Regions from separate parts of the Rubripirellula lacrimiformis genome, predicted to be linked through region 1. Evidence: riboswitches for the same ligand, from Rfam matches in the RefSeq annotation. Region 1 holds a riboswitch; the other holds the start of a gene.
What was found. A riboswitch is a leader RNA that binds a small molecule or an ion and turns the genes downstream of it on or off. The one in region 1 is predicted to bind cyclic di-GMP.
Positions count from the first base shown of each region.

Region 2: linked by a shared signal. The riboswitch ahead of K227x_RS25755 (response regulator) and the one ahead of K227x_RS25045 (Flp family type IVb pilin) in region 1 are both predicted to bind cyclic di-GMP.

Region 1 is NZ_CP036525.1:7,158,165-7,174,681, forward strand. It holds gene K227x_RS25025 (AAA family ATPase) at 1-737, opposite strand, end outside; gene K227x_RS25030 (type II and III secretion system protein family protein) at 843-2,393, opposite strand; gene cpaB (Flp pilus assembly protein CpaB) at 2,564-3,607, opposite strand; gene K227x_RS25040 (A24 family peptidase) at 3,861-4,424, opposite strand; gene K227x_RS25045 (Flp family type IVb pilin) at 4,908-5,084, opposite strand; cyclic di-GMP riboswitch class I at 5,246-5,347, opposite strand; gene K227x_RS25050 (DNA gyrase subunit B) at 6,333-8,912, opposite strand; gene rnhA (ribonuclease HI) at 9,139-9,597, opposite strand; gene K227x_RS25060 (DinB family protein) at 9,743-10,837, shown strand; gene K227x_RS25065 (ArsB/NhaD family transporter) at 11,177-12,565, shown strand; gene K227x_RS25070 (universal stress protein) at 12,558-13,505, shown strand; gene K227x_RS25075 (hypothetical protein) at 13,536-15,860, shown strand; gene K227x_RS25080 (hypothetical protein) at 16,001-16,405, shown strand.
Region 2 is NZ_CP036525.1:7,380,146-7,396,662, forward strand. It holds gene K227x_RS25705 (sulfatase-like hydrolase/transferase) at 1-1,046, opposite strand, end outside; gene K227x_RS25710 (S9 family peptidase) at 1,183-3,513, shown strand; gene rplU (50S ribosomal protein L21) at 3,784-4,098, shown strand; gene K227x_RS25720 (hypothetical protein) at 4,100-4,453, opposite strand; gene K227x_RS25725 (serine/threonine protein kinase) at 4,485-5,606, shown strand; gene K227x_RS25730 (FKBP-type peptidyl-prolyl cis-trans isomerase) at 5,765-6,463, shown strand; gene K227x_RS25735 (aldehyde dehydrogenase family protein) at 6,706-8,193, shown strand; gene K227x_RS25740 (class II aldolase/adducin family protein) at 8,314-9,597, shown strand; gene K227x_RS25745 (dienelactone hydrolase family protein) at 9,601-10,335, opposite strand; gene K227x_RS25750 (TonB-dependent receptor) at 10,485-11,972, opposite strand; cyclic di-GMP riboswitch class I at 12,790-12,864, shown strand; gene K227x_RS25755 (response regulator) at 12,947-13,336, shown strand; gene K227x_RS25760 (hypothetical protein) at 13,439-13,771, shown strand; gene K227x_RS25765 (chemotaxis protein CheW) at 13,810-14,388, shown strand; gene K227x_RS25770 (methyl-accepting chemotaxis protein) at 14,385-15,746, shown strand; gene K227x_RS25775 (hybrid sensor histidine kinase/response regulator) at 15,759-16,517, shown strand, end outside.

The DNA.
Region 1 (16,517 bases):
AGCAACCCGATGACTTTGCGAATGCTATCGTCGGTAATCGATAGTGTGTCTTGTAGTTCGACCGGTCGCGGCAACAGGTACAGACCGCTGCTGTGCTTGGTCAACGATCGTTTCAGCAGCTGAATGTCCAGGCGAGAAATGTTCTGGACGACGTCGGCCAAGGTGTAGTCGGGAATCGAATCCAAGAACACGTCGGCGTCGCCGAGCGCAAGGTCCAAATCCAACAGAGCAACACTGTTTTGTGGTTCCGATGCTAGAACGCATCCCAAATTGACGGCCGTACTGGTCGACCCAACACCGCCGGTTGCACCTGCAATCGCATACACTTCGCAGCTACGTCCGCCCGCATCGGCCGATCCGAACTTCATCTGACTGACACGTCGCAGCGCTTCGTCAAGGTCGTCGCTGGATAGCGGCAACGTCAAAAATTCGCGTGCACCGGCTCGCATCGTACGCAGGATCAACTGACCATCGGTCTGTTCGCTGGCTGCCAAGATCGCCGTGTCGGGAGCCGAGGTTGCCAGTCGCTGAATCAGCTCGATTGCCTTTTCAGGATTCGAATCCAACGTGATCACACCAACATCGGGCGCCGTCTGTTCAATGACGTCCGGAAAGAACTCGTAACGAGAACAGTCGGCTTCTAGCCAGATCGTATCCATGCCCAGAAGTTTACCCTTCAGGGCTTCGCGTGATCCGTCACTGGGATCGACCAGCGCGATTCTTAGAACGTTACTCATAGCGGGTGACCGATGGGATTATTCGAACGACAGGTGGGTGCAATGAAGCAAAGGTTGGTCGGCTGCGGACTAGCCATCCGGCTAGCCCTTGGACAGCGACAAGGTTTATTCGGGTGCACTGATGGTGACCCCATCGCCGACCTGAACCGGCTGTTGCCCCGGTACAATCGCACCCGGTGGCAGCACGACGCCACCGTGAATTTCGTTGGGCTGGATGCCCGAACCGTATCCATTGCCTGTGCTGTAGCCACCTTGCCCGGGGTAGTTGCAGTCTTGCATCAGATTGTTAGGCACTTCGATGTGTCCCTTCAGGAACAGTTCGCTGTCGGTGGGCGAGGTCGTATTCAAACCAGGTCCGCCGGGTGGCACTTCATGAGCATCCATGGCACTGACAAATTCAGGCGTCACGGTGATCAACAGTTCGATATCGTTGCGTTCTTCGCGAACACGGCGGAACATGGTTCCGATGAACGGCAGTTCGCCCAACAGCGGTGTGGCCCGTGTGACCGATTCCGTTCGGCTCTGCAGCAAACCAGCAATCGCGAACGTCTGTCCGGCTTGCAGTTCAACCGCGGTTTCGACATAGCGTGAACGGAATGCGGTGACCGAAACGCCGCTGGCCGTGATCCCGTTGGACGCATCCGGTTCCGAGACTTCGGGGCGGACTTCCAATCGAACACGTCCCGGTCCAACCACGAAGGGCAAGAAATCGACTGCCGTGCCGTACTCTTCGTACTGGACGGTGATCGAGCCGTTTCCGGACGGAACCAGGTAAGGCACTTTACCACCGACATTGAAACGTGCTGGGCGACCGTGCGTTGCAACCACGGTGGGTTCGGCCAGGAACTTGATCAAGTCTTGACGCCGCAGGGCAGCGATCATGGCGGTGAAGTCGCCACCACTGGCAAACAATCGGTTGGTACTGTTCAGCACGCCTTCGGTGGACGGCAGCAGACCGCCGGTGGTGCTTTGACCCAAGTCGACCAGACTACCAGGCGACGAATAGAAGAAACCATTTTCAGTAAAGCTTCCCCAGTCGATCCCCAGGTCGCGAAGTTTCGTTCGCGAGACTTCCATGATCTGCGTGTGCAGCAGGATTTGCTGGACACCGACCACACGGATGTTGTTGACCACGGTGGGATAGAATTGTTCGACGATGGCAACCGCACGGTCAACTTCATCAACGTTGGTCACCGATCCCGAGATGATGGCACTGTTGTTGATCGGCAGCACTTTCAAGGATGCAAGTGGCAACTGCATCGCCAGGATGCCTTCGACTTCCCGTGCATCGGGCATGACGGTGACGTCAACCGTGTACAGTTTGTCGTTGGTATCCCAAAGGTTTAGTTGAGTCGTGCCGGGCGCCTTCGCAAAGATCTGAACTTGGTTTTGCGAAATCGGCGTGGCGCCCAAGATGCCTTCGTTGTGCACTTGGAACTTTGGAATCCGATCTTCCAAGGTGAGGATACGGCTGCTCTTGACGAGCATTTCCAGACGTTCGACCGATTGCGAGATATTTCGGTTTACCGCCGAAGTATCCGATGCGAGTCGCACCGGATTCCCTTGAGCAAACGCGCTACCCGGGCTGACGCTAGCAGCGACAGCAAGCATGAGGATGGCGGCGAATGACCTTGCCGTCGATCGTTTCATTTCCATTGCAAAAGCATCCTTGCGAAACCTAAGTCGAATCCTTCCGACGGTAGATCACTTGCCGATCCTGCACAGATGGCAAATCATCAACGGTTTCAGTGGGTAACGATAGTGAATTGTAATAGGTTATCGTCGACTCAGCACAATGCCGTGGCGGCGACCCTGACGGGGCTCAATCAGTTGGTGGTCGTACTCGGGCCACTAGGCGGCTGGTAGAACGGACTGTCTTGTCCGGTCAGGTAGGCGCTGGAATCTTCTTCGGCGGTCGCATCGGCATCGACCGGGTCAACGGCATCGAGGACGGTTTCGGTTTCGGTCGTGTCACCGACTTCGCCAACTCGTACAGGCAATTTGCCAGGCACGATCCAATATTCGATCATCCGTCCTTCGGACATCTTGAACATGGCGAAACCATTCTCGTCACGCTTTTTGACGGCGACGGCTTCGGGCCGAGTGTTCCGGCTGGCTTCCATGGCGCGTCGTTCGCGTTCTTTCAGCAACTCGGCTTGTTCTTGTGCTGCACGATGATCTTCCAACCATGCCAAGAACTCTTTCCCGGCTTGGTTGGACCCATCTTCGGTGCTGTAGTCAGCATCGCTGCCCAGACTCAATCGGACGTTCCCTAATTCTTGGGCGTACTGCCAAGCGTCGGTGTCCTTTTCATGGATCAGCAACTGAATGTTTCGTAGGTTTTTGTTCTTGTCTTCGCCGGCACGACGCTCTGTGTCGCCGTCCAATGCGTACACTCGCACACCCATCAGCACGGTTTTGCTCATGCTTTGGGGGATCAAGTCGCTCTTGGTAAAGTAGGCCAGCACGTCGACCCGGTCGCCCGGTTGGATCAGGTTCGCGATCGAAACGTCCGTGGCCTTCAAAGCGACGACCCGGTATCCCTTAGGAACCGTGGTCCAGTTTTCGTCCATCAATTTGACGGGCATGATCGCTTCGCCAACATAGAAACGCTGCTTGGCGTACTTGCCCTTCAGCACTTCGAAGTCGCCGCTGGATCCCTGCGGGATGCGGTCAGATGGCCATTGTTCCAAGCGAACACGTTCGGCCGTGATCGCTTCGCCAATGTCGATGGCCGCCGTCGCGACGAAGATTTCGGTCATGCTGCCGCCACCCGCGCTGCTGGCTTGTGCCTTAAGCCACTGATTGGCCAGAACCGTAGCAACGGTTCCACAAACCAGAGCGATCAATAGGTAAAGGGATTTTCGCATGACAACTTTGTGGTCTTTGAGTTGCGGACCGTTGATAGTGCCGCAGCAAACGTTCCTCAAACGAGGGACGGAAATGGTCGGCTAAGGTAGTTGTTCGGTGCGGCAGGACCTTTCCCTGTAACCGTTGCGTTCCCTGAGGCACTACTGATACGACCCGTGGGGTCTACGCAACCGCGCGACCCCACGTAATCGTTAGTTCTTGACAACACGATCGAGGAATGTTCCACGACCGTGTCGAGCGTTTTCCCGTGGCCTAAACCAGCATTCCAGCGATGGCAAAGTAGAAAATCGATCCGATTGCCATCGGGATGCCGTACGGCAACAGGTACATCGTTGGCTTACGCTCGCGAGCGATCGCGGCGAGTGCCTTGGGCTTACGAACGGTTTTCCATTCGTGCAGGATCTTGTGGGCCATCGCAAAGTGCTTTTCCCATTCGCCTGATCGCCAGATCATCACAGCGGCCATGATGCCACCGACGATTGCGGTCGCGGCAAATGCGTACAAGGTGACCACCGCACCGAGCCAAGCACCGACGCCGGCCAGCAGTTTCACGTCACCGGCACCCATGCCGCCAACGTTTCGCAGCACTAGCAACAACATCATTCCGACGAATGTGCCCAACAGGCTGTACAACAAACCGTCGGTGCCGAATCCGCCCTGCAGCGTCCAGTGAACCCAGCCCATCATGATGAATGGGAAGGTCAACCAGTTCGGAACTTTCAAAATCTTGCCATCAATCACAGCGGCAACCACCAGAACGATGGTGACGAACCAAACGGTCCAGTTTTCGGCAATGCCGTTCATTAAGGTGGTCATCTCTGTATCCCCGTGAAATTGGTGTGAGGCCGTGCGTGCGGTAGGCCCGTCGTGAGTGCCATTTTCGCTGGCAAGCGTTCAAGTCAACGTGCCATGAAAACAATGGTCGACGGTGAATCGGTGGGTGTTTGGGTTGGATCAGATGGGCATGCCATCGGATCAGCTTTAGCGTGGACCGATCATCCAACTGAACATCGCGAACAAAAGCGTCACGAGACAGCAGGACAATTGCCAGGCGTAGGCGGCTGCATCAGCAGGTAGCAGTGGATAATTCATCGATCTTTTCTCCCGCTTTGGTGTGGATTGCGGGCCACGACGCGATTGCGTCTGATGTTCTGAACCAATTCTGACCGGTGCAAACGAGAGCTTCGTTCGGATCAGAACGCAAAGCATCCCGGCGCGACGGTGCGAGCCCTAAACAGACCCGCACCGTTTCGCGACGAGATATCTTGGTGGGCTGGCTCGAAAGTCAGCCAACGGCAACTAGTTGCCGATCGCGGTGCCGACAGCTTCGAACTTGGCGTTGGCGTTGGTACCGATAGTACCGACCGAAGCCAAGCAAACGACGACGATCAGTGCCAACATGACGGCGTACTCGACTGCAGTCGGGCCATCTTCTTCTTTCAGGAAGTTAACAATGCTTTCGGTGAAGTTCTTCATCTCAAAAATCTCGCGAGTGAGAGGCATATCACAATTGCGATATGCGACGACGACTTAAATGGATGCGATTAATCAAACGCAACCGGTTTAGGGGCAGCCCCGTCTTTCGACTTTCGTCCGACACGCCTTGGCTTCAGCCGCCACATAGTGACGACCATTCCCTTGGCAGCCCGGCATTCCTGAGGTCGACACGATTGCTCGTGAGACCCACGGACCCGATAGCTTTGCGCCCCGCCTTCTCAAACGGGTTGCCTTTGTCATGGAAAGCAAGGCTGACCGAAGTTCCCTCAAACACCACTTGTGATTGACTTCCCTTCGGCAGCAGATCGAACACCGATCCGCTCACTTCTACAGGAAACCTATGACACAAAACGCGACTGTCAAAAAACTCTGGTCGCGGAAACCTTAACGATCAGGAATTGGGCGCGGCTGTGACGGTTGTGCCGGCCAGGACAGTCCCAATGGCGAATCGCCGCCGATCCATCCCCCCAAACGTCCTATCTTCGGCCGGTGTTCCGACACAGCCCCGATCGGCCACGGCTGGAAAAACAGAAAACGTCGCGATTGCGTCAAGTTTGCGATCCAGACATCAAGATGAACCGGATAATCGGCTGTACCGGTCCAAGGCGTGCATCAGTACAGGCGTGCGCCCGCACCGACGGACTCGCGTAACGATCGAATTGCGTAGCGATCGAAGTGCGTAGCGATGGAATTGCGTAACGATGGAAGGCTCGGCAACAGACGGGCAAGCAAACGGCTAGGAACCGGCAGCCCGTTGGACTCGTCGTATTCCTAGACGGTTTGTCGATTGAGTCGAACTTTCAACGGCAATTGGTGATCCGCTGGCCGCGAGGCCCACGGGCTTGGGGGGGGATTCCCGGCCGCTCACGCGATCACGGCTCACTCAATCGACAAAGCGTAGCGGGGGGCCTGCGACCGAAAATGCGATCGGGGCCGACGACGGGCCTATCCCTGGAATCGCCTACAAGAATCGCCTAGAACGAACCCGGGAAACTTCGGTTCACCATAGAGAGCGGCACATCGGTTTGCCATCGTCATCACAGATGGTGCCTCGATCGATTGCATCGGTTGCCGATTGGACACCGCCAAGCGAGTTTGCTTCGCGGCAAACCGCATGCCTCTCCAGACGAATCAATCGAGCCAACCGATATCACCCGACATGATCGAGACCGCGATATCCAACCGCGGCCTCCGATCGTCTAGGCACCCACGTTTAGATGTCCACCTTTAGACATCCAGGTTGCGGACGTCCAATGCGTGCGTTTCGATGAACTCGCGGCGTGGTTCGACTTTGTCGCCCATCAGCAAGCGGAACATTTCGTCAGCCGCACCGGCATCGGTCAGATTGACCTTCAACAGCGTTCGGTTGGCGGGATCCAGCGTCGTTTCGCGAAGTTCTTCGGCGTTCATTTCGCCCAGCCCTTTAAAGCGAGTCACTTGCAGACCTTTTTCACCGGCCGCACGCACTTCGGGCAATAGGCCTCGCAGGTCTTCCAGTGGACGCCGGATGTCTTCGCCGCGAACCAGTTCGAATCGAGCGGTCGTTGAACCGGTACGCTCGGCCGGGATCAGGTCATCGATACTGAACCCAAGCACCTGCAGATCTTTCAGACCACTGTTGATGGTCCGAACCTCGTGCAGTTCGGCCAAGTGAGCCAGGTTATCCGGTGGCGTCACAATCTTCGGTTCCGCTGGCGTTTCGCTGGCTTCGCCCTCGACTTCGATGACTTCGTCCTCTTCCTCTTCGATCTCCAACGTCAGTCCACGTTGGTTCAGGAATTCTTCGACCGCGTCTTGGGTCATGAACCAATGCTCTTCGTTGCCGTGGGTCAGCAACAGAGCCGGCAGTTTTTCGGCGACCGGGTCGTAACGCATCGCGTGGATCCGCAGGCTGATGCCGCGTTGTTCCAGGGCCACGACCGCGTCTTCCATGGATGCCAAGGAAGTACACAACTCTCGCATTTTTTCGCCTTCGACGCGGCGACCATCCTCCGCTTCGAACACGGTGTCCGACAAACCTCGTTCCAACAACTGAGTCTTCATCTCGCCATCGGTTTGGATGTAATACCGATTTTTGCCCTGCTGGACGCGGAACAAGGGGGGCTGAGCGACGTAGACGTGGCCGCGAGCGACCAGTTCGTACATCTGACGATAGAAGAAACACAACAACAGCGTCCGAATGTGGCTGCCGTCGACGTCGGCATCCGTCATGATGACGATCTTGTTGTAACGCCGTTTGGTCAAATCTTGGTCGGCGCCGATCCCGGTGCCAATCGCTTGGATCATCGACTGGACTTCGGTGTTCTCTAACACCTTGGCTTCGCGGCTCTTGTAGGCGTTGATGATCTTACCGCGAAGCGGCAAGATCGCCTGATACTCGCGCATCCGGCCACCTTCGGCCGATCCACCGGCCGAATCACCTTCCACCAAGTACAGTTCGCAGACGTCGGGGTTCTTGCTGATACAGTCGCGAAGTTTGCCCGGAAGTCCGCCACCGGAAAGTGCGTCCTTTCGTTTCCGAAGCAGGTCTTTTGCCTTGCGTGCCGCTTCGCGCGCTTCGGCCGCCAACATGCCCTTGCGTACGATCGTCAACGCAACGCGAGGGTTTTCTTCCATGTACTTGGCCATCTGTTCGCCCACAGCACCGCTGATGATGCCGTCGACTTCGCCGTTGCCCAACTTGGTCTTCGTTTGGCCTTCGAACTGGGGTTCGGGGACGCGAACACTGATCACCGCGGTGATGCCTTCACGGAAATCGTCACCGCCGGGCGCCACGCCCTTGAACAGGTTTTCTTTCTTGCCGTAGTTATTCAGCGTCCGGGTCAGTCCACTACGGAATCCGGAAACGTGCGTTCCGCCTTCCTTGGTATGGATATTGTTGACGTAGGACTGAACGTTTTCGGTGTACTCGGTGCTGTACTGCAACGCGATATCGAACTGGACGCCGTCTTTTTCGCCCGCGATTCGAATCACATCGGCGTGGAGGGTATCACTGGCTCGGTTCAGGTGTTCGACAAACTCGACCAAGCCGCGTTCGTACTTGAAATCGCCGCCTTCGCCGTTGCGTTCGTCCAGAAACTTGATGTGCACGCCACTGTTCAGGAACGCCAGTTCTTGCAATCGCTTGTACAACGTGTCGTAGCTGTACTTGGTGACGTTGAAGATCTGGCTGTCGGCTTTGAACGTGACCTTGGTGCCGTTCTTTTTGGTGACCCGGCCCTTCGCGACCGGCCCAGTGGGAACGCCGCGCTCGTATTCTTGCGTCCAGGTGTACCCGTCGCGGCTGACTTCGACTTCGGCCCATTGGCTCAGAAAGTTCACAACCGTGACGCCGACACCGTGCAAACCGCCCGAGGTTTGGTAGGCACCTTTTTTGAATTTGCCGCCGAACTTCAGCACCGTCATCACGCCTTCCATCGTCGTGACTTCGCGGTCAAGTTCTTCGGAAAGCTGGTCGTGCCGCGTCACCGGGATGCCACGGCCATCATCTTCCACCGTGACGCTACCGTCGGTGTGGACGACGACCGAAACCGATTTGGCGAATCCCGCCATCGCTTCGTCGATCGAATTATCGACGACTTCGTAGACCAAGTGGTGCAAACCACCGGCTCCCGCATCCCCGATGTACATGCTGGGACGCTCGCGGACGTGCTCGAGGTCCGAAAGGTGCTGCAGGTCCTTGGCGTTGTATTCGGAACTGGCCGCCGGAATCGTCGAAGCCTGAGTCGTCGACGCCTCATTGGCAGCGGAATCCTGTGCCGGCGATGGGGTCTCGTCGGGAGTCTCTGAGGTGGCAGCGTCGCTCATGAAAGCCTGCAAAAAGACGAAGAAAAGGGACGGGTGCACGGGCGGTGTGCGAAGCCGGTTATTCTAGCGTTTTTTCGCGTTTCACGTAGGCCCAGACCGCCCCCGATGATCCGGAACAGGGGTGGGAATCAGGAAATCGCACGCCGGGGCTGCCAATGAGGGGTCAGCACAGGCCCATTTGGCCATTTCGGCGGCCCGATTTGCCGGTTCGGCGAACCGATCGCGTCTAACTCTTCGTCAGATAACGCTGGTAGGCCTGCACCGCCAACACGTCACAGCGTTCGTTTTCCACGTGACCGGCGTGGCCTTTGACGTGTTCGTACTTGATCGTGTGCGTCTGCATCAGAGCGTCCAACGCCTTCCACAGCTCGACGTTCTTGACCTCGGCAAGCTTTTTGCCCTCTTTTCGCTTCCAACCACGCGACTTCCAACCCGCCATCCAAGTCTTCATCCCCTGCAGCACATACGTGCTGTCGGCAAACAAGGTGACCTCGCAGGGTTCTTTCAGGACTTCTAAACCGCGAATCACCGCGGTCAATTCCATCTTGTTGTTGGTCGATTCGGGCTCGCCGCCGGCCCGTTCAAGCTCTTTGGCAGTCGAGTCACAGCGCAGGATGAACGCCCAGCCGCCCGGGCCAGGGTTTCCGCTGCAAGCACCATCGGTGTAGAGGCTAACTTTCTTCATGCCCGGCAAGTTACCGAAGATGCCTGGGCGGTACAATTCGGATGCCCAAATTGCCACACTCACCAGCCCCCCACCCCGCACGGGAATTCGCCTGAATTCCCCCGCCCCCCCCTTCAAGCAATCCTCACCTATCCGTTGGAAGACCATGATGCACCGTGTTTTGATTCTCTTGATTGCACTGCTTGGATCGACCGGCGCTAGCGCCATGGCAGCAACCGGCGAACCGCTGGCGCTACAGAAATGGCCGAGCGGCGAAATATCCGTCGAATCTCATTCGGGCCAGACCGTTCGAATCAACGACCAGGGCAAATGGGTCTCTGGCGACCAAGATTGGGTGCATTCGGTGTCCATCGGGACGGGCGACACCGCGGCCCAGAGTGCCGTGGCGACCGATATCCGCGGCGACGGGGTGACGATCCGGATGGTCAGCGCGTCAGTGACCGATCAACTTGGCGGCCAACAACTGCCCGCCGACGTGCAGCCCGCCGATGCAAAACTGGACGTCTTGATTTTGGCCTCAACCAATGCCGACGCGTTGGTATCACCTTCGATCCAAACGCTAGTGACTCGCTGGGATCCTCTCCTGGTCGTGTTCAGCGGCTTGCAGCCGGGCAGCGATAGCTTTGCCAGCGTCAGCGAGCAGTACCTATCGGAATCACAATCCCGATCGATTCCTCACAACACGTTGGCCATCTGCGCGGCGGATCCGGAAATGCCACGGACTCGCCAAGTGATCGCGATGGGCGACCAAGCTTGGCAGATGCCAGCGGACCTAGAGAAGTTGTTCGCCGCGATGGAATCATCCTGCGAAAATTCGCAACAGGTATTTGCCAAACTTTCGACCGCGCAAATGAACTTCAAACCATCCAACGGCACCCACACGCCGCGTTGGAACACCGAACACATGATGGGTCGCCAACTGCAGTTCTTCTCGCAAATTTACCACGCCGTCGACCCTGTGGTCCCGGTGATGAACTTGAATCCGAAACAGATGCCGCCTGATTATCAAGCGGCTCATCCGGAATGGGATGGTGCGGCAGAGGCCAAGCAGATGCAGTTGGTCAGCGACTTTTGCCGCCGGTTTGCCTACCTGTTGGATGGAATCGGACCGGATCAGAAGGCGCCCGGCAGCCGCTGGCCCTCGCTGCGTGCGTTATTGGTTCAAATGAATCATCACTACGACGAACACACAGCCAACACCGTCAAAAAGTTCGAATTGCCCGATTGGCCAGCCAAGTAGCCCGTAGCGCAAGTCGCCAAGACTTTCGGCCATTCCACCCAAAACCGCCCACGCGCACACGCCGCGGATCGCCCCCACTCAGACCGAAACTCTTGGCGAGTTGCGCTACGGCATTCACTACCCCCAAAACCGCCCCCGGCCACACGCACACGCCGCGGATCGCCCCCAATTAGGCCGAAACTCTTGGCGAGTTGCGCTACGGCATTCACCACCCCACCCAAAACCGCGTTCGGCCACCTGGCCACACGCATCGAAGGTCATGGGATTGATGATTGCCTTGATAGGCGCTAGCCTTGATGGCTGTCGCCGCTCCGTTTCTAACGACCCCAACAACGCACGATGCACCTGCTGGCCTCCGCGATCGAAGAAACGCCAATCGAGCCCTCGTCGGCAGGCATCATGATCCTGTTCGCGATGATCATGATGGCGACCTACGTCGGCGTGGCCGTCGAACGGTTCCACAAAACCGTCGCTGCACTTAGCGGTGCCGTGGTGCTGGTGGCACTTAGTTTGTGGCTTGGACTGTACGACTACCCAAAGATCTACGAGTTCTTGAAGGAGGACTTGAATATTTTTGGCGTCATCATCGGTACCGGCATCTTGGTCGATGTGGTGGGCAAAAGCGGGCTCTTCCACTTCATCAGCATGTGGATCGTGCGGCTGACCGGTGGCCGAGCGTCGACGTTGTTCCTGACGCTATGCCTGGTGACATTCGTCTTCGTGGCTGTGCTGACGATCGTGCCAGCGATGTTGATCCTCAGTTCGTTGGTGTTGGTGATCTGCCGATCGCTGGGCTACAAACCCGCCCCGCTGCTGTTAAGCGTCGCCATCTGTGCCAACAGCGGTGCGATCGCGACCTTCGCCAGCGGATTGCCCAACATCATGATCGGCACCGCAGCAGAGATCCCCTACGTTCGCTTTCTGCAGGTCTCGTTGCCATACGCCGTGATCAGTTTGGTGATCGCGATCGCCGTGCTGCGGTTCATGTTTCGAAACGATCTGCCCTGGCAACAATCGGCCGAAGAACAGCAACAACTGCGTGTCCAGATCGAATCCTTTGACCCCTGGGCGATGGTCGAAGACCGCAAAGTCCTCTATCGCAGCGGCAGTATCCTGATGGCGACCGTCGTCGGGTTTGTGTTCGCACAACAATTGGGCGTCGGCATGGACTTCATCGCCATGGTCGGTGCAACCGCGGCGCTGCTGTTCGCCGGCAAGGGTGTCGAGGATGCGATCGGCAAGGTCAACTGGACCGTGATCATGTTCTTCATGGGGCTGTTTGTGATCATCGGCTGTGTCAAACAGACCGGGGCCCTGGCGTTTGTCGCCCAGCAGGTGATCGCCGTCTCGGACAACCGAATGGAATTGCTGATCCCGTTGTTGGGTGTTTTTTCCGCAGTCGCCAGTTCGATCGTCGACAACATCCCGGTCGCTGCGACGTTGATCCCGATCGTGCAAGACATCTCCGGCAACGGCGTGCCCGCCGAACCGTTGTGGTGGACACTGATCATCTGCTGCAATCTAGGCGGCAACGGAACACCGATCGGTTCGATTTCGTGCGTGATCGCGATCTATGCGCTCAAACGCGAAGCGAACCAGCACATCGGATGGGGGACATTTCTAAAGCTCGGTGGTACGATCATGCTGTTGCAGGTCGCCGGCGCAATCGTCTACGTGATGATTGTTTACAACCAAGGCCTGATACCGGAGCTGGTGAGTCATGGGTAACGAATCTGAATCCAACGAAATCGACCGCGACGTTGACGAGTCGATGCGGATGTTCGAAAGGTCCAAGGTCGGAACGTCGCATGCAATCGCTCCGATTCGGCCGTCTCGCATCTTGGTGGCCTTGGATGGGTCGCCACAGGACGTGACGTCGCTAGATGCAGCGATGTACCTGCGCGAACGATTCAATGTCGAATCCATTCTTTTGGACGCCCGCGACAAGGCTGATGATGATTCGTCGGACCTGGCCATCGATGCGGCAACCAAAGTCACCGGATCACGTCCCGCGATCCGCAGCGAAGGCGATGCCTACGAAGCGATCTTGAAGGCGATCGAAATTCACGATGTCGATCTCGTCATCCTGCCATGCCCGTTCGGTCGCAATTTCGAACAGGTCGGCTCCGATAGCGCCGGCACCGTCGTCGATGTGATGCTCTCGCGATGCCCCTGCCCGATGTTGATCATCCGCCGCGACGACCAATCGCTGCGACGCTGTGCTGCCCAAGTCCGATTGGTGATCGGTGGTGAATGCGACGTCGAAGAACGCGCCGCCGCATGGGCATTTGGAATGGCCGATGCCGGTGCCATGGTGACGTTGAACTTGGTCGTCGAAAAGGAACAGTATCAGAACCTGCGAGCCATCTTAGAAGCACTGCAACCGGGCAAATCGATCGAACTGGCACAGTTCAGCGATGCCCTGACCAAGACTCATCAATCGCTGCACGGCGCGATGTCAAAGTCGGCGACAGAACTGGGCATGCAATACTCGCTGCGTCCGCAAGCGGGCGAAGTAGCACCGCCAAACCCATTGAACGAATCCAACGCGATGTTGATCGTGATGCCGATCGAAGTGGACGATCGATTCACCCAAGGATTCGTGAACGACCGTATCCGCCGCAGTCCTCATCCGGTCTTGGTGGTTCCCGGTCATGTGCCCAGTTGATCCTAGTGACGATTCCAGGGTGACGTGCCGATGACGTCGCTGGCCATTGAACCGATTTACGGGTCGTTGTTGCTGGCGATGTTCGCAGTCGCAGCCACCGTGGCGGTGATCGTGATGGTCAAACCGCCAACGACGGCCCCCAAGCAACAGCGCTGGCTGATCGGTTTGCGATTGGTCGCCGCTGCAACTCTGCTGCTGGCACTGCTGCGGCCGACCTTGGTGCGCACTGACAATCGCCCGGTGGATGCCGCGTTGATCGTTGCCGTGGACACGTCCCAAAGCATGACACTTCCCGATGGCGATGGTGGCGACCGCTGGACGACTCAGCAAACCGCTTGGCAGGAACTTGCGACCCGATTGGCCGGCAACGATGCCTCGCTGAACATCCGGCTGATGGGCTACGACGCTCTGTCGCGGCCGATCGCGGGAACCGACGTGGACGCCTTGGATAACGTCCGCCCCGACGGCAAACAAACCGACCTGCAGGGTGCGATGGCCGCGACCATCGGGGCCGCCGAGGGCCAGCCCATCGCTGGCGTTGTGCTGATGGGCGATGGAACGCAAACCACGCCGATCACCGGCGGTGGTGCCGGACGCGTGGTCGAAACACTGGATTCCCTAGGCGTTGCCCTGTGGACGGTTCCAATCGGGCCGGCCCGCAGTGAACAGGAATCCCGAGACGTTGCCGTCGATGCGTTGCCCCAGCAGTATCAGATGTTTGCTGGCAACCAAGTCGACGTTACCTTTCAAGTCCATTCGCGGGCCATGGCGGGAACCGACGTCCCCGTTCGATTGACGTGGATCGCCGAGGATGGAAGTCGCACCGAATCGGCGGTTCGAAGCGTGCTGGTCGATCGGGCGATGGATACCCAAGCGGTCACGATTGCGGTCACCGCGCCACCGCCTGGTGCCTATCAATTGGAGGTCCGCGCCGACGTCCAGGATGGCGAACTGGTGATCACCAACAATCGCCAAGTCGCTTTTGTAGACGTCCGCGAAGGCGGTGGTCGGATCCTGTACCTGTTCAGCAATCTGGACCAGGAACAGGCATTGATTCGGCGTTCGCTGCGGCGTTTCCCCGACCTGGACTTGACGTATCGATGGATCCCCACCGACACCCAATCGTCCTGGCCCGTCCCACTGGGCGATTGGTTCAAACCAGGGAAATTTGACGTCTACATGCTGGGTGATCTGGATGCCGCAGCGATCGGCAACCAACAACTGGACCAATTGTCGCAAGCGATCGCCGCCGGCGCTGGCCTGGTCACGTTGGGCGGTTTCCAAACCTACGACATCGGCGGCTATGCCTCGTCACCGCTGGCCGATGCATTGCCCGTGCGAATGGACTCGGCCCGGCGCCGCCCCGTCGGCAGCCCCCCCGTCGCAGAACAAGACGCTGCACCGGAAAAAATCCAATTGGCTCGCAATCACCCAATCACCGAACTCGGTGGCGATGACCCCGCATCGGTTTGGTCCCAGTTGCCGGCGATGCTCAGTGGCACACGCCTGTTAGGCCCGAAGGTTGCCCCCGGTGTCCAGGTGTTGCTGGAAAGCGAGCGTGGCGACCCGCTGCTGGTGATCGGCCAATATGGGCGCGGCCGTGTCGCATCGCTAGCCTTCGAATCGACTTGGCGTTGGCGACGCCGCGGCCAAGATGATGCTCACCGCCGCTTTTGGCGACAGGTGATGTTGTGGGTTCTTTCACGCGAAGAAACCGCGCAGAACAACATCGTCGTGCAAATGGACTCACGCCGATTCAGCGCCGAACAACCGCCATCATTTCGAGCGATGATCGACGGCAGTCAAGGCGTTTCGCTGGTCGCCGAAATTGTCCCTGCCGGCGCGACCGCAGAGGATCCAAATTCGCCGCCTGGAACCGAATCCGCCTCGGTTCGCCGGTTAGAGGTCACGACCGAGGTGCCCAGCGATTCGTCCGCCGACTCGCCGCGGCAAGCGATCCGTGGAACGTTGCCGGAATTGGCACCCGGCATGTACCGACTGCGGGTGCGATCCGCTGGGGCAGGAACGACTGGGACGGGCAAGACGATCCCGCCAACGGAACTGGCGTTCCAGGTCATCGACCAGAGCCGCGAACTGGCCCAACCGATGGCCGATCCGATGTACCTGCGACAGCTAGCGGGGCTGACGGCCGACCACGGCGGCGCGTCCTTCGATCCAGGCCAGATCAGTGAACTGGTCGACACCATCCTGGATCGCCGCAAACAGGCTCAATCGCCAGTCGTTGAAAAGCTGCGACTGGGCGACGGCCCCTGGACCGGTTGGCCGCTGTTCGGGATTTTTGCGGTGGCGATGTCCGCCGAATGGTGGCTGCGCCGGCGATGGGGCATGGCTTAGTCGACGCCTACGGGCCGATCGGCAGTGGCGGTATACTCGCGTTCTTACAGGCGTTCCCGATGCCGATCGTGGCCACAGGGACCTGATGCCGACCACCCACCCTGCACTTGAACTCTGCACTTTCTTCGGACCCATCTTCCATGGCAACCAAATCTCCTTTTCCCGCACTGACCGAATCACGCAACGCAGAATCGATTCGCAAGGCCATCCTGGCTGGCGAATTCGTACTGATCAGCGTGGCCGACGACGAAGTGGCTGATGAAGGCGGCGATGACGAAGCTTACGGTGCTCTAACGGCAGAGATCGAAGACTTCGAAGCTCTAGTCGTTTTCACCTCCGAAGAAATCGCCGGTGAATTCGTCAACCAACAGGAAGACCTGTTCGGCGAAGGCGAAGAAGTCGAAGGGATCGTGGTCGAAGGCAACGCCCTGCTGGAATACCTTCCCGAAGGTTACGGAATGCTGTTCGATCCCGAATTCGAAGACGCCAGCGTCGTGGACCCAGCCTTGGCCGCCGAAGTCTTGGCCGGCGGCGACGACGAGTAAGGATCGTGCGAGAACCCCCGATCCGAACCGTTCGACCAGAACCGCTAGACGGGTAATTTTTTTCTTGACCCGACACTGCGCACGCGTACACTTTCGACCGCCACTTTGGCGG
Region 2 (16,517 bases), 220 kb from region 1:
GGCGGTTGGATCCCAGCCAAGCTGAGCACGGTCGGACCGAAATCGACAAACTGAACGAACCCGTCTGTCCGACTGCCCAGCGAGCGACCTACTTTGTCTGCGAATTGACGAGGCACACGAACGACCAACGGGACATGCAATCCCGATTCGAATGTGTAACCCTTGGATCCAGGCAACACCCCGCCGTGGTCGCCAAAGTAAAAGACGAACGTGTTTTCCAACTGGCCGGCAGCGTCCAGTTCCCGAATGATTCGCCCCACCCCATCGTCGATCACCATCATTTGGTCTTGGTAACGAGCACGTGTGTAGCGCATCAGCGGCGTGTCAGGAAAATACGGCTGCAGTTGGACCGACTGGGGATCGGTCACCGTCGCCTTCTGTGTCACATCGGACTCTGGAAAATGCAGACGTCCCTCGTGCGATGCCGCATCGGTTTGAACGTGAAAAAACGGCGTGTCGTCGCCGGGCCGATTCTTCCAGGACGCACGCTTGGACGAATCGTCCCAGACACCGCGGGACGGCGTGGCGTTGTAGTCTTCTTTGGATTGGTTGGTGGTGTAGTACCCCGCTTGGCGCAGATAGGCCGGAAACATCTGCATGCCCGACGCCAGCTTTGCCAGTTCGATGCGCCGATGAAACTGTGTGCCGATTCGAGGCCCATAGCAGGATGTGATCAGCGTGGTCCTAGCCACCGAACAAACCGGTGCATTGGAAAACGCATGGTCAAAGGTGATCCCGTGATTCGCCATCGCTTCGATATTGGGCGCCGGAGCCCCCATTGGATCGAAGTGCCGCAGGTAGTCCGCCGAATTGTCCTCGGACATGATCCAAACGATGTTCGGTCGCGGCGGGCCAGTCGATGCACCGTCGGTCTGGCCAGCCTCCGTCGCAGGGGACGACGAAGATTGCCCGATTGCAACGTTTGACACGCACAGCGCGACCGCCAAGGCCATCGCTGACGCCATCTGCGGGTAGAATTTCGAAGCAGGACCGAATCCGTCACTTTGACGTTTCGAGCAACCGACCAGACGACATAGCGATTTCAAGGGATTTCAATCCATGCAAGTGCGTGAGAGACAAACTTTGGCAAGCAACGATTGTAAACCATCCGGTCCGATTCGGGCGACGAGATCGTTTTGGCAACCAGCTTCGGTGGCGGCAAGTCGACGGCGATCGACCGCAATGGCGGTGTGCTTCATTGCCTGCTGGGCCGGGTCATGGCTGACACCTGTGGCCAGCGGTCAACCGCCCACCGATGCCGAACCGAAGAAGACGTCCAAGCCGGCCCCGGATGATGGGCCACCCGAACTGTCCCTCTCGGCGCTGTTTCATCCGGACGACAAGCAGGACTTCGGCGGCGAACTGCCAGCGACCCATTGGATCGATCGGGACGGCGCACCATCGACGCTCCTGGTACGGCGTGGCCAAAAGTGGATGCAGGCCGACTTGGACCAAGACGGACCCACCAAAGATCACGAGCAACCCTGGCCGGTGGTTGGTCAGTTGGCCAAGCAATTGAAATCGCTGGATAAGATTTCGGACGAACAATCGGAAACGATTGCCAACCGAGCGGTCACCAAGATGAATCGCGAAACCGACACGGTGTTGGTCAAGATCGGCAAGGCGTTGGCGATCGCATCCCCCGACCGTCCGGCACGCTGGCTGACGCAAGACGGCGCGACCTGGAAGAACGCAACGCTGGATCCTACGGCCCGACGGGTCGCCTATACCCGCGACGGCGATCTGTTTGTGGTCGATGTCGCTACCGGCGCGTCCATGCGACTGACCGACGACGCCGACGAAACGCTGCTGGACGGAATCCTGGACTGGACCTACCAAGAAGAAATCTTTGGTCGCGGAAACTATCGCGGTTTTTGGTTCAGCCCCGACGGCAACTGGCTGGCCATGCTGCGAATCGACATCAGCCGGATCGAACCCTATGTCTTGACCGAAGCGTCATCGGATCGCGGGTCCAGCCTGGTACGGCGGTACAGCAAGGCTGGCGACCCGATCCCGCAAGCCAAGCTGTACCTATGGGATCTTCGGCAAGCCCAAGAAGGCATTGTCCCGCCCGCCCGTTTGGTCGAGGAATCGACGCAGGAGAACGAGAAACTGATCACCGGAATTTGGTGGCACCCGCGGAAAGCAACGATGCTGTACGCCGTTAGCGATCGATTGCAGACTTGGCGCGAACTACGCCGGATCGACTCGTCATTCTTGACCGGACGAAGTTCCACCAGCGACCTGGTTCTGCGCGAAGACAGCCCCGCGTGGATAGAACCACCAACGGCGCCACAGTGGCCCGACGACGACAACCTGCTGTGGCTCAGCGAAGTGCCCAGCGGATACAACCGACTGTACCGCGTCGCGATCGACGGCAGCATCGTTCGACCGGCTTCGCCCGATGGACTGGACGTGGCATCGTTTCGCGTGGACCACCAAAACCAGCACATCTTGGTCACGGGCGACCAGGATCGCGGCACCGTCGACCACTACGTCTATCGAATCGATCGCCGCGATGGGACCGACGCAGCCGCGCGATCGACAACCGACCTGGTTCGCGTGACGACGGAATCCGGATGGCACGCAACCGAGATCAGCCCCGATGGCCGCTGGTTTGTTGATCAATTCAGCACCCCCAATCAACCGCCGCAGGTCAGCGTTCGATCGGCGGATGGCCAGCGACGGATGCCGATCGGGGCAGCCAAATTGAAAATCGCCAAGCCGATTTCCAATCCCGAACTGTTTTCGATCTCGACCCCGGACGGCATCGAATTGCCTGCGATGCTGGTCAAACCGGCGAACGCGGGACCATCGTCACCGGTTCCCGTGGTGATCGAAGTTTACGGCGGCCCCCGCGCACCGGTCGTGCGAAGTCGCTGGGGGGGCAAGCAAACTCTGTATCGCGAACTGCTGGCTCGCCGCGGGATTGCAACATTGGTCGTCGACAATCGTTCCAGCGCGGGCCGCGGGATCGCCGACACCTGGACCATTCGCGGCCGGGTCGGCGAAGTCGAGATGAAAGATGTACAGAGTGTGGCGGACTGGATCGCCCAACAACCTTGGGCCGACGCCGACCGTGTCGCGATTCGCGGCTGGAGCTTTGGCGGTTTCCTGACGCTCTATGCGATGACACATAGCGAATCTTTTGCCGCTGGAATCGCCGGTGGTTCCGTCACCGACTGGCGCGAATACGATTCGATCTACACCGAACGCTACATGGGTCTGCCGCAGGACAACCCCGACGGCTATTCCGCCACGTCGCTGATCGATGTGGCGGGGGATCTGCATGGTGAATTGCTGATGATCCATGGGGAAGTCGATGACAACGTCCACCCGTCGAACACCCTGCGAATGGCGCATGCCCTGCAGAACGCCGGCAAAGACTTCCGATTGATGATCTATCCCGGGGCCGCACATTCGGTGGGATCCGGCCCCCAGGGCTGGCATATGTCGCAGATGATAGACCGTTTTTTGATCGAAACGCTGACCCCCGATTCGTCGGGTGAATGATGCTTCGCGCGAATCAGGCGGTGGGCGAAGCGCCCCTAGCCAAAAGGGGCTCGTTTCCGCGACACGGGCCCATCGACCGCCGCATCCGGGGGGATTCGAACCCCAATGGCGCGTTGGGGTTGGGACAATTGTGCCGTCTCCGCCAAAACTGCCTCGTAAAAGTCAGTGGAAGGCCTGTGCGCCGTAGCCCATCGTCGCTAAACTACGCGGCTCGACCATTAAGGGCGAGCAATTTTGATACCAAGTCAGTTTAGATAACCAGAGGGTTTTATGTACGCCATCATCGTTGACGGTGGTCGCCAGTATCGCGTCCAACCAGGCATGGAATTGGATGTCGATTACCGCGATATCGCGCAGGGTGAAAACCTGACTTTCGAGAGGGTTTTGGCCGTCAGTGGTGACGACGGGATGAAGCTAGGTGCTCCAACCGTCGCCGGTGCGACTGTCACAGCATCTGTCATCGGTCTGAAAATGGACAAGAAGATCTACGTCCAGAAGTTCCGTCGCCGCAAAAACAGCAAGCGACGCACCGGGCACCGCCAAATGCACACCCGCGTTCGCATCGAAAGCATCGCTGGCGCTTAGTTCAGTATCTGGTTTTCGCTTCGGCCCGGATCATTTCCTCGCCGCCGACGTTCACCAGCTTCCTGACCCAATGAATCACGATTACAGTGACGCTACCGCTTCCATCGGAAGGGGCGGCGTCATTTTTCGTAGAAACGCGGAAGCATGAATCGACGTTGAACATCACGGTCTGTTCAAACAGGCCGCCAGCGTGCACGATCGACGCCGTGGGCGGGTGAGACTTGCCGCAGAGGGGCGGGCTTTCACTAGGGGATGCCGCCATGGCGATCGCCCAACGCCATTGACCTTCCAACCGGAGAGTCATCGAATCGTGGTCTAAAAGCAGATGGCATTCGGCGAGCGACTTGCCGATCACTGGAATAAATCCACAGCCCACGAGGCCCGCGTTGATCCCCTATTCAAGCTTGGCGGACTACGAACTTGGCGAAGTCCTAGGCGTGGGAACCGTGGGGACCATCTATTCCGCGACCGAAAAGGCCAGTGGTAACGTCGTTGCCCTGAAAAAGCTTCACCCGGCGGTCAGCCAAGACGCGACAATCCGAGCCCGTTTCGAACGGGAAATGCTGATCCTATCTCGTCTGCGCCACCCCAACATCATCGCTTACCACAGCGGCGGCGACGATCATGGCACATTGTTCTATGTGATGGAAATGGTCCGCGGCGGCACCGTCAAAGACCTGTTGGAATCCGACGGCCGTTTCCAGTGGCCGGTCGTGGTCGAACTAGGACGCCAAATCTGTTCGGCGCTTCAGTACGCTCACAACTACGGCGTGATCCACCGCGACCTAAAACCGGGCAATCTGTTTTTGACCCGCGATGGGACCGTCAAACTTGGCGACTTTGGGATCGCTCGCGATCTGCACAACGCCGACCTCACCAACAGCGGCATGACGGTCGGCACCCACGCCTACATGGCTCCCGAACAGATTACCGGTGATGCGTCGATTTCGGGCAAAGCCGACTTGTACGCACTGGGCTGCTGTCTTTACGAGATGCTGGTTGGGCGAAAACCGTTCAACGGCGAAAACTTTGCTCAGTTGTTCGAACAGCATCTGCGGACTCCGCCACCACGGGTGCGTGACGCGGTACCGGATTGCCCGGCTGAATTGGACAACATCGTGCATCAACTGCTGGCCAAACGTCCCGAAGACCGCCCCTTCAACGCCCGCAGCGTCCAGGCCGTGATGCTGCAGCTGGACGAATCGCAGCAGCCTCATCTGGCCGACACCGATGCGGCGGGCCCCCATCCGACCGCCCCCCACCCAATCGACCGCGATTCACCGACCGACGTCGCAGCCGAACTGGCCGGCCCGAACCAACAGGGTTCTCGGTCTGCCGCCGCTGCAGCCACATTCGATTCTCCCGGGCGTCGACTGTTGGTCGACCAGATCCGCGACCGCGGCAAAGGCATGGCAGACCGATCGGTCAGCTGGACAAGACTAGCCATTCTAGGGGGTGCGATCGTCTTGGGCATCGTGATCGCGCTGCTGGTCAGCCGGATGCAATAAATCCAGTTATCCATGGGGGGTCGTGATCGGAACGCGATTCGCTGTTATTCTGCCGGCAGACAACGCCCCGCAAACAGCCTCTGTGGTCCTCGCGGTGGCCGCGTCTGCTCGTGACCCGATGTCGGCGATCGAATCCCACCTTACCCAGGAATGACCTGATGAACCAACGATGCCTCTTCGGCGGCGTGGCGATGTTGTTATCGCTATTGATCTCGCCAGCCGTCCTATCCGCACAAGACGCTGATGCGAAAGAAAAACCTAAAGTGCAACGCAACGAAAAACAGTCCATCGGCTACTTCCTAGGCGTCTCGGTTGGCCAACAGATGAGCCAAAACGGATTCCAGTTGGGTGACATCGATATCGAGTCGCTGCTGGCCGGTTTCAAAGACGGCATCGGCCAATCCGATGCGTCGATGAGCGACGATGAATTGCGAGAAACGCAAACCAAGATTCAAGAAATGTTGGAAACCCGACTGCGCAGCAAGGGCGTCGATTTCTTGGCAGGCAACGCCAAGGAAGAAGGCATCAAAGAACTCGCCGGCGGCCTACAGTACAAAGTGCTGACGGCTGGCGACGGCGAATCCCCCGCAGCTACTGACACGGTCAAAGTCCACTACACCGGCAAGCTGATCAACGGCGAAGTCTTTGACAGCTCGGTCCGCCGCGGCGAACCAGCCACCTTCCGTGTCAATCAAGTCATCAAGGGATGGCAAATGGCTCTTCAAAAAATGAAGGTCGGCGACAAGTGGATGTTGTACATCCCGTCGGACTTGGCCTACGGCGAACGCGGGAGCCCCGGCGCAATCGGTCCTCACGAAGTCCTGATTTTCGAAGTCGAATTGCTGGAAATCCAGTAGTTCCTTCCAGGGCCTTCCCCCAACAATGTCGATCATCGCAATTCGTTGCGATGATCGATTTTTTATGCGCCGACGGTGCATGTGCCGAAGATCCAAACATCAGCCAATCCAACGGGCAAGCATTTCCTATACAGACGCGTTAGAATCGATTACTGCTGCGGTCTGCCTGTCCAATTTGCACACCCATCGACGGTACCCAGCGGACCAGTCGCAACCCCCGCCTCTATCGAAAAAGGTCTCTGATGAGCATCGCAACCGAATTTCAACTGCTGCCGGAAGTACAAGCGTTTCTCGATCGCGAATCGATCCCAGCCTTCGTTGGTGGCCGTGAACTGAAATCGCCCAGCGGCGAAACGATTGCGACGATCGACCCCGGGTCGGGGCAAACGCTCTCTCACATTCACGAACTGGATGCCGCATCCGTCGACCACGCCGTTGATGTTGCCAACGAAGCGTTTCCCGCTTGGTCCGCACTGTCGCATGACGAGCGCAGCAAGATCTTGCTGAAACTGGCCGATGCCGTCGAATCCCACAAACCGATCATCGCGCAGATCGAAGCGTTGGATGCTGGCAAGATCGAAGCCCAGGCGCAAGGCGACGTCCAAAACTTTGTCGATACGCTGCGTTACTTTGTCAAACTAAACGGCTCGGTTGAACTTCGCACAAAACGAGATGTGCCCGGCTTTGATGCCTGGACCTACAAACAACCCTGGGGCGCGTGTGCGTTCATCTTTCCGTGGAACTTCCCCTTCCTGTTGATCGGATGGGGCATCACCCCCGCGCTGGCCGCCGGGAATACCGTCGTGATCAAACCGGCCGAAGACACGTCTTTGTCGGCGCTATACCTGGCCGCATTGGCCAAGGAAGTCGGTGTTCCAGACGGGGTGATCAATGTCGTGACAGGCCGCGGAGCTACCGTCGGATCGGCGCTGACCCAAAACGCGGACATTAAACGCATGTCGTTCACCGGATCTCCCGAAGTCGGACGCATCGTGGGTGAAACCTGCGGTCGCAACCTGGTCCCGGTCAAACTGGAACTGGGCGGCAAGGGCGCAGCGGTTGTCTTTGACGATGTGGACGTCGAAGACACCGCCGAAAAGCTGGTCGGTGCGATCACGTTCCACTCGGGCCAAGTCTGCTGTGATGCGACTCGCTGGTTGATCCACGAAGACATCTACGACGAGTTTGTCGGGCACTGCATTGACCGCATGAAAAACATTCGCATCGGGCATCCACTGGACCCCAACAGTCAAATGGGCCCGGTCGTGAATCCCAAGCAATGCGAACGCGTATTGGGCTATGAAAAGAAGGGACAGGCCGAAGGCGCCGAGTGCATCTTCGGTGGCGGCCCCGCATCGGTCAGCGGATACACCGGCAACTACGTGAACCCAGCCCTGTTGGCCGGTACGCTAGACAATGTTGCCGCACGCGAAGAGATCTTTGGCCCTGTCGCTTACCTGGTCAAATTTTCGACCGAGGCGGAAGCGATCGAAATGGCCAACAACACCGACTACGGATTGGCCAATAGTGTTTGGACCAAGGACGACAAACGGGCGGCGCGAGTTGCCGAAGCCATGACGGCGGGCAACAGCTGGATCAACGCTCACAACGTCTTCGCCCAAGGTGTCCCCTACGGCGGCGTCAACAAGAGCGGCCTGGGTGGCGGAGTCCTATCGGCCGAAACCCTGATGGATTACTACCGCAGCACATCCGTCGTTCGCCCGCTGTAGTTGTTCACCGGCGCACCACTGTCCTGGGATTGCCAGGCCTGCATCGCCTGGCCCAGGACAGGTCGCCCGTCATTCGGTTCGCTCCGCCGCCACAACGATTCCCTTCAAGACGATATCACTATGCGTAATCTGGTTCATCCACGCGACGAAATCATGCAGACGATGGACCGAATCTATCGGTACCGGATGACGACCACGTCGGGCGGAAACTTGTCGATCCGCGACAACGAGGGGAACGTCTGGATTTCTCCCGCGCGAGTCGACAAAGGCAATCTGACGCGTGACGACATCGTCTGCGTTCGTGCCGACGGAACCGTGGATGGTAAACACCCACCGTCATCGGAATTCCCGTTTCACCGCGCCATCTATGCGGCTCGGCCAGACATTCAATCCATCGTGCACGCCCATCCGGTCGCCCTGGTCGCGTTCAGCATTTGTCGCCAAACGCCCAACACAAGACTGTTTCACCAAGCCCATAACGTGTGCGGAAAACTGGGCTTTGCACCCTATGCGTGCCCCGGCAGCGAAGCACTGGGAGAAAGCATTGCACAAACATTCGCAAGTGGTTGCGATAGCGTGATCCTAGAGAACCACGGGGTCGTCGTGGGTGGCGAATCGCTGCCGCGTGCGTTCGAACGATTCGAAGCGTTTGAATTTGCCGGCAAGACATTGGTCAAAGCCAACCAGTTGGGCAGCGTCCGATTCCTACAGGACAAACACCTGCAACAAGCGGCCGACCGAGCTGTCGATTTCGAATCCTTCGATCCGCCGGCCCCCACACCGAACGAACAAGAACTGCGAAAACAGTTGTGCGACTTCCTGCGTCGTGGCTGCCGCCAACGATTGCTGATCAGCACCGAGGGCAGCTTTTCGGCGCGAGTCGACAAGAAATCGTTCTTGATCACCCCCAGCCAAAAGGATCGCGAACTGCTGACCGTCGAAGACCTGGTCCTGGTCAGCGGCGATGGTCGCGAATCCGGAAAACTGGCTAGCCGTGCCGCCCGCGCCCACCAAGCCATCTACGCAGCGCACCCCGCGGTCAATGCAATCGTCTTCGCGCACCCCGTCAACGCGACCGCGTTCAGCGTCACCGATTCCACCTTCGACGTCCGCACGATCCCCGAAAGCTATGTCTTTTTGCGTGACGTCAAACGAGTGCCCTACGGCGTCCAATATCGCGACTACACCGAATTGGCGACCTACGTTTCCGAAGCATCCCCGGCTGCGATGCTAGAAAACGACGGCGTGATCGTGACCGGCCGTAGCGTGCTGGACACGTTCGATCGTTTGGAGGTCTTGGAATCCACTGCCGAGGCGGTGATCAATGCCAAGGCGATCGGAGAAATCCAAACGATGCCAGAGGCCGTCATCGACGAACTGCGGCGCGAGTTCAACTTAAGCTAAAACCTACTTCAAACAGTCGGTCAGCTTCTGACACGCCATCCCGTTCAGCAGTTGTGCTAGTTCGGGATCGTACCGGTGACCCTCGTCCCGCATGAATGCGTGCTCACCGTTGAATTCATGCCAAGTGAAACAGGTCTCCGCCGCCGTCATCGCATCGTAGACCAGACGGCGTCCTTTTAGCGGGACATGAGGATCTTGGCGGCCCCAGATCATCATCATTTCGGCTTGGATATCACGGACCCTGGCCAACGAATCGTCGCCCGTTCCCAAACTGCCTTTGTGAATGTCCGTGGCGTAAAAGCAGATCCCAGCTTTCACTTCTGGATTCATCGCGGCACGAAATGCCAAGTGGCCGCCTAAACAGATCCCGACGGTTCCGATTTGGCCGGTGCAGTCCGGATCATTTCCGAGATATTCGATGACCGCACGAGCATCGGCGTCGTATTGAGCGACGGTCTTTGTGATCTTCAGTTCGTTGCCGCGTTCGGTACCTTCCCGATCGTAGGCAAACGCTTCGCCGGGTTCGGTGAATTCATGGTAGACATCGGGCACCGCAACGACAAACCCATGCCCTGCGATCATCGCCGCAGTGCGCGCGATCGGGGCCGTCATCTGGTAGATCTCGGAATACAGGATCACGCCCGGAAACGCTCCTGCTGCATCGGGGCGAAACAAATGAGTCCGCATGGGTCCGGATGGCGTATCAATATCCACCGGCAAAACGGGCTGAATGCGCATCGCAACGCCTTTTGAATCGGGTCATCGAGTGAAACGGGCCGGCTAGACAACGCCGCCCGCATCACTGTTGTAACGACCCCGATTCCCCTCGTGTTGCTCCAGCACCGCAGCCCCCTCCATCGGCCAGGCGGCGAAGGCCCGTCGATTGCCTATCTGGCGTGGCTCAAGCTAGGCGATATCAGGTTGGCTTGCATCCCGACCGGTGCAACCGCAGGGCTAGCAATTGCCGACTCGGTCTTGCGACGACAACCAAAGAACCCGCGTTGTTGGATCAAGTTAGCGACTTCTGCGGGAACGTGACTGACCCATTCCGGATCACCCTTCTGGATCTGCAGCAGCACCTCGCGAGAGAATGTCGCCAAGCACTCGGGACTGTAATTCCCCAGCTGTTCGATTTCTCCCTTGTCGACCAAGTACTGGTACAAACTACGCAGCTCCGGTGCAACTTCAAGATTCTCGACCGTCTTCAGAACGCCGGTTTCACGATCCAGCAACGGATAGATGTACAGTTTCAAATCGTTCTTGAACAAGCGCCCAAACGATTCCAGAATGCCACCATCCAGCTTGGTGTAGTACTTTTCGTCGAACAGTTCGATCAGGCTAGCAGCCCCCATGGTGATCCCGATCTTCTTCTTCGTGTGCCGGGACAGATAGGCGGCCAAACGATAGTATTCAAAGTAGTCGGATATCAGCACCGTCAATCCAGATGCGGCCAAGACATCCACACGTTCTAGAAAATCTCGCAGGTCGATGTCACCATTGACGCGAAGATTTCGCATCGTGATCTCGGCCAATGTCACCACTTCGTCGGCGTTGACGTCGGCTTCCTGCTGGAACTTCTCCTGAGCGGCTTTGATCATGTCCAAGTTGACGTTGGTCAGCGGACGAAAGCTGCCTCGTTCGACCAAAATGGGCTTCTTGTACAACACTTCCGACGGCTGCAAAACTTCGCCATTGGCCGAGAACATCGCAGCACTGCTGAGTCCTAGCTGGACCAATCGCAAACTCATCACGCGATTGTCGACGTGCCGGAAAGCGATCCCCGAAAACTCGATCATATCGATCTCGATTCGGCGAGTACTGAGGTTATCCAGCAGCGATTCGATCAACTGATCGGGTTCGTGATTCAGGAAGAATGCACCGTATAGCAAGTTGACGCCGACGATCCCAAGCGCCTCTTGCTGCAACGCATTCTCGGTATCCAACATGCGAACATGAATGATGATTTGGCTGTCTTCGTCCCGCGGGTGCGCCTGGAATCGAATCCCCATCCATCCATGACAATCGTTGGTGCCATGAAAGTTGCGGGCTGATACCGTGTCGGCAAAAGCAAAGAACGCCGTCGTATCACCACGACTCTCTCGCAACCGTTCCAAGTTCAACGCATGTTCGCGGTCCAACATGTCTTGCAGTCGTTGGCGGCAGACGTATCGATCGCACTGGCCATAGATCGCATCGCTGACCGACATGTCGTAGGCCGACATGCTTTTGGCGATCGTCCCGGCAGCAGCACCGACTCGAAAGAACCAACGCACCACTTCTTGGCCCGCGCCGATTTCGGCAAACGATCCGTAACGACGCGCGTCCAAGTTGACTGCGAGCGCCTTGCGTTCTGTATTTGGTCGTTCGATTCCCATGCCTACTCTGCCCAGTGTTACCCATGAATTAGTTCAATAGACTTGTATGGGTTACGTAGAAGTTCGGGGACGCCGAAATCTGACGCATTCCATCGACGCCCGGCCCACCAAGATCCCCTTGTCGGCACAACCGGAACGACCATCCCGAGAAACGCCCGCAGGCAATCACCGGAACTGCCGTAGTGGGATTCGCCAGAATCGCACGATGGCAACCCGACGGTCACGAATTTGGACGAATTCCACGACGACGCAGGTTTGATCGTTGTCAGGACGGACTCGTGGCCTCGTCCCCCACGCCACACATTTCCCGTCCGCTTCGATGCCCCCACCGAACATTGATTGGGTGGATGAAGTTTGCCCAGCGGCACCGTTCGTCCGATTCCATTGCCGAACGCTTCGGCATCGACACGAGATCTCCGCCGGCACTTCGGCCGACTGAAATTTCAAAGTCGCACGGACAATGGATATCGGGAAGTACGTCGTTGCGTCGATCGACGGTTCGTTGATCCAGGACATGGAACCGGTCGCCAGAATTGGCTGGTCCATTGAGGTGTATTTTGGGGAACGTCCTGCCGCGGACTGAACGTTCGCAGCACCGCCTTCGCAATTCCAGTCGTCCCACCGCAAGTCTCCGCCGGGGATGGATCGTCGATCCGAAGGCTGCCGCCCGGTTTGCAGTGGCAACTTATTTCGCCCTTTTCCTTGACGCCCCTTCGTATGTGACACATCCTTCATTTGGATGCAAGTCACACGGCACCCTGCACGGGGAATCGGTGCGCCAATTCAAATCTCCCTCCCCTGGGACTCTGAACGGGTCTTCCGAAAACGGCAAACCAACCGCGAGGCTGGGACGCAAAGCCACGGATCTCTTCGAGATCGCCGGGCTACCGAAGAAGCTTATCACCCTATCAACCATCAGCTGTTCGTCGTCGCACTCCGCTCGGATGCGCAGCGGCCAATTGCAGGAGAGTCCCATGCACCCAGCCCGCATCCTCGTCGCGGATGACAGCCGCACCATTCGGGCGGTCGTCTATCGATCGTTGGCCGAAGCTGGTTTCGATGTCATTTTGGCGTGCGACGGCGCCGAAGCCATTCAACTGGCCAGGCGAGAGCGACCGCATCTGGTCATCTTGGACATCCAGATGCCCGAAATCGATGGCTATGCCGCATGCGAAGAGATTCTGGCCCTGGAGAATCGAATGGAATCGCTGCCCATCATCTTCTTGACCAAAGAAAACGCAAAGCACCTCGATACGTTGGGCAATGAACTGGGCGCCTATCTACCGAAGCCGGTTTGCGAAGAAACGCTGCTGTCCACCGTTCGCACTTTGCTTGATCGTCGGCCCGTATCGCATTCTTGTTAACAAGCGTCCATGGTTTTCGACCCCACCTCTGCTGCCCCCATCAACGAGCGCGAAGATTTCATGCCGACACCGTTGCCACCCATCCCAACCAGCAACGAACCCATGAATGGACTGCAAACGGAGCTGGCGGATTTTGTGAATCGAACACGCCGACGACTTCAATCCATCGCTGAAACGATCGTCGACTGCAGTGCGGACGTCCCCAGGAATCAGCAACAGACCACTGCAATCGCAAGCGAAACGACACCAGCACGCGAACCACAGCAAACCACCGATCATCCGTTGCCAACGATCGACGCAGCCACCAGCCAAGAACCGCCGACACCATCGCTTCCCATTCCAGAGATCGAACCCGCAGTCGACGAAAACGATCCGTTGGAACGACTAAGCGCTATCAAAATCCGGCTCGCCAAACAGATCGAATCGAGCCGCTGATCCCTTCGCCGCTGACACGGCACCGATCGAATTGAACCATGCAAGCAACCGAAACCATTTCGAACCTACCGAACGCGTCGTCGGACGTTGGATCGGCATACGACAAACACTGCGTCTTTCGCAGCGGTGCGTCGTGGTTCTCCGTACCAGCGGTAGCGGTGCGTGAGATTGCGATCATGCCCGACCTGGTCCGCGTACCAAGTTGCCCATCATCGCTTGACGGAATCTGCCATCTGCGAAGCGAGTTCATTCCGGTCGTCTCGATTCATTCACTGCTGGAACATCACGAAGACGACGACACCACGGGCCACGAAAAGCTAGTGGTTTTGCCGTGCGGTTCGGGACTCGGTTCTTGGGCCCTGCGAATCGCCGAGGCCGCGTCGCTGGTGTCACTAGAAACACTCGGCACTTCCGAATGCCCGACAACCGCCGCAAGCCAGACGTCGATCGTGGCGACAGCGATGTATCGGGATCAAATCGTGCTGGTTCTAGATCCGAACAGTCTCTACCGCGAAGTTCGGATTGCACTGGAAGATTTCTGGAACGATGCGAAGAAGCCCGTTCTAAGTTCCGTCGACAGAGACTCATTTCGCCCGAACTTGGGGATCGAAAGATGAAAACCCGGACTCTTCTTCTTGCGACGCACGTCATCGCAACCGCAGTGGCAGCAACGATCTTGGTCGCTGCATTTCAAACCGAATCCACACCAATCATCATCGCTGCGGTCACCATTTCCGCAGCAACCACGATGGCGATTTCGTGGTACGCAGCGACCCGGATCCGAACGGGATTGTCCGTTTTGGAAGCCGTTGTTTCAGACAATGAGGCGTCGCGAAACCTGGTCGTCGGGCTGGCGGAGTTTGACCAAGCGGCCACCCGGATCGGCAGCGATGCCGCACGCTGGGAAGGGGTTGCAGCTGACACGCGATCCCAGGCTCGCGAGTTCAAAGCGATGATGCTGATGCTAAACCGACGCGGAACCGGCAATCAGCCATCCAGCACCCAGCTAAGGGACTTGTTGACCGGACTAGGAAGCTCGCTGCATTCGCACCTGGAGCTGATCGAACGCAGCCATTCAGAGATTCAACAAGCAGCGGAAGCGATCACCGACGGCTCCGAATCGCAAGGACACGCGATCGTTAAGACCACCAGCTACGTCGAGCAATTGGCATCAACCATCGACTCGGTATCCGTCAATGCAACCTCGGCAAAGAATGCCATTCAAAGCAACGGACAATCTGCCACCACCGCACTTCGGCTTGTCCAACAACTCGACGACGGCATGAATCGAGTCCAAAAAGGATTTCACTCCTGCGAACAGAAGCTGCGCGGCCTTTGTGATCCGTCGCGACAAATCAGCGAGATCGTCGCAACCATCACCGAGATCACAGCCAAGACCGACTTGTTGGCGCTGAACGCCTCGATCGAATCGATCCGCGCCGGCGAACTTGGAAGTGGCTTTGCGATCGTCGCCGAAGAGGTTCGGAAATTGGCCGAACAAACATCGGACGCCACCAGAGAGATCACCAGCCTGATCGATTCGATGCAACTGGTAACGCAGGAATCGATCCGCGGAATCGAGAATGAACGCAGCGAAATCGAAATGGCGACCGAGAACGCATCCGCGGTGAAGAACGCGTTGGAAGAAATTCATGACGCGACCAAGCGAGATGCGACGCACGTGATGCAAATTGCGACGTCGTCCAATCAACAGCTTCAAATTGCACAAGACGTGGTGCTGGCGGTCGAGCAAATTTCGAAAATCGCCAAGGCCAACCGTGGCGGCGCCGACAGCATCGGCTGGACGATCAAAACGCTCGCAAACGCGACCCCTGAATTCAGCGGTGCCATCGATCGACTGAGAAGCTGTTCGACGGACTCGCCCCCCGAAACGGGTCGCAGCGACGATCGCCCGGCACCGATCAACGCGTTGGACATTCCAAACACAACGTCCGGTCTGGCTTCGGTGTGCTAGGTGATATCAAAAATGTACCCAAACACAACCACACCCGATCCGTCGCTACAAAGTGACCGACTGACCACGCAAGAGTCGCGAGACTTGTTGAGCGAGGTTTGGCAAGCCGCTGAAAACGCGTCTCAACAATCGTTGGTCGACTTCGTTGAAATGGTCAGTCAGGTACTGGAACTTCAAGAACGATCGGCTGACAGCGATGCGGCCAGCGATCTTGCGTGCTTCATTGATCGCTGTATCACCGAGATTCGATCGGCGATGGAAACCGAAATGCCTTCGCCGGATCAATTGGATTCGCTGAAATCCGAGGCGATCCAGCGTTGGGGGGACCAATGGATCGATGACAGTGAATTTGATATCGAACAGACTGGATTCGACGACAATCTTTGGGAAGAAAGCGACAACGACGACCAGGACACCGATGCGAACATCGTAGCCCCCAGTGCCGACGATATCGCGTCGATGCTAAGTCAATTGAACCTCGCGACGGCCCAACCCGTAGACGAACCAGAGCCGAACGCCCCGCCCCCGCTGGCCAACCCCACCAAGCTTGCCGATGCACCGGTTCACGCCCCGACGTCGAATCGCCAGGAAATCGTTCCCGTCGCCGCCCCCGTGGCCAAATCGACGCCGATCACCATTGCATCGCTTGATCCCGAGCTGAAAGAGGCGTTTTTGGACGACGCGTCGAGTTGCTTAGCATCCATGGAAGCAGCCCTGTTGCAGCTGGAATCGGATCCGAAACACGCAGTATCGCTCAACCAAATCTGCCGT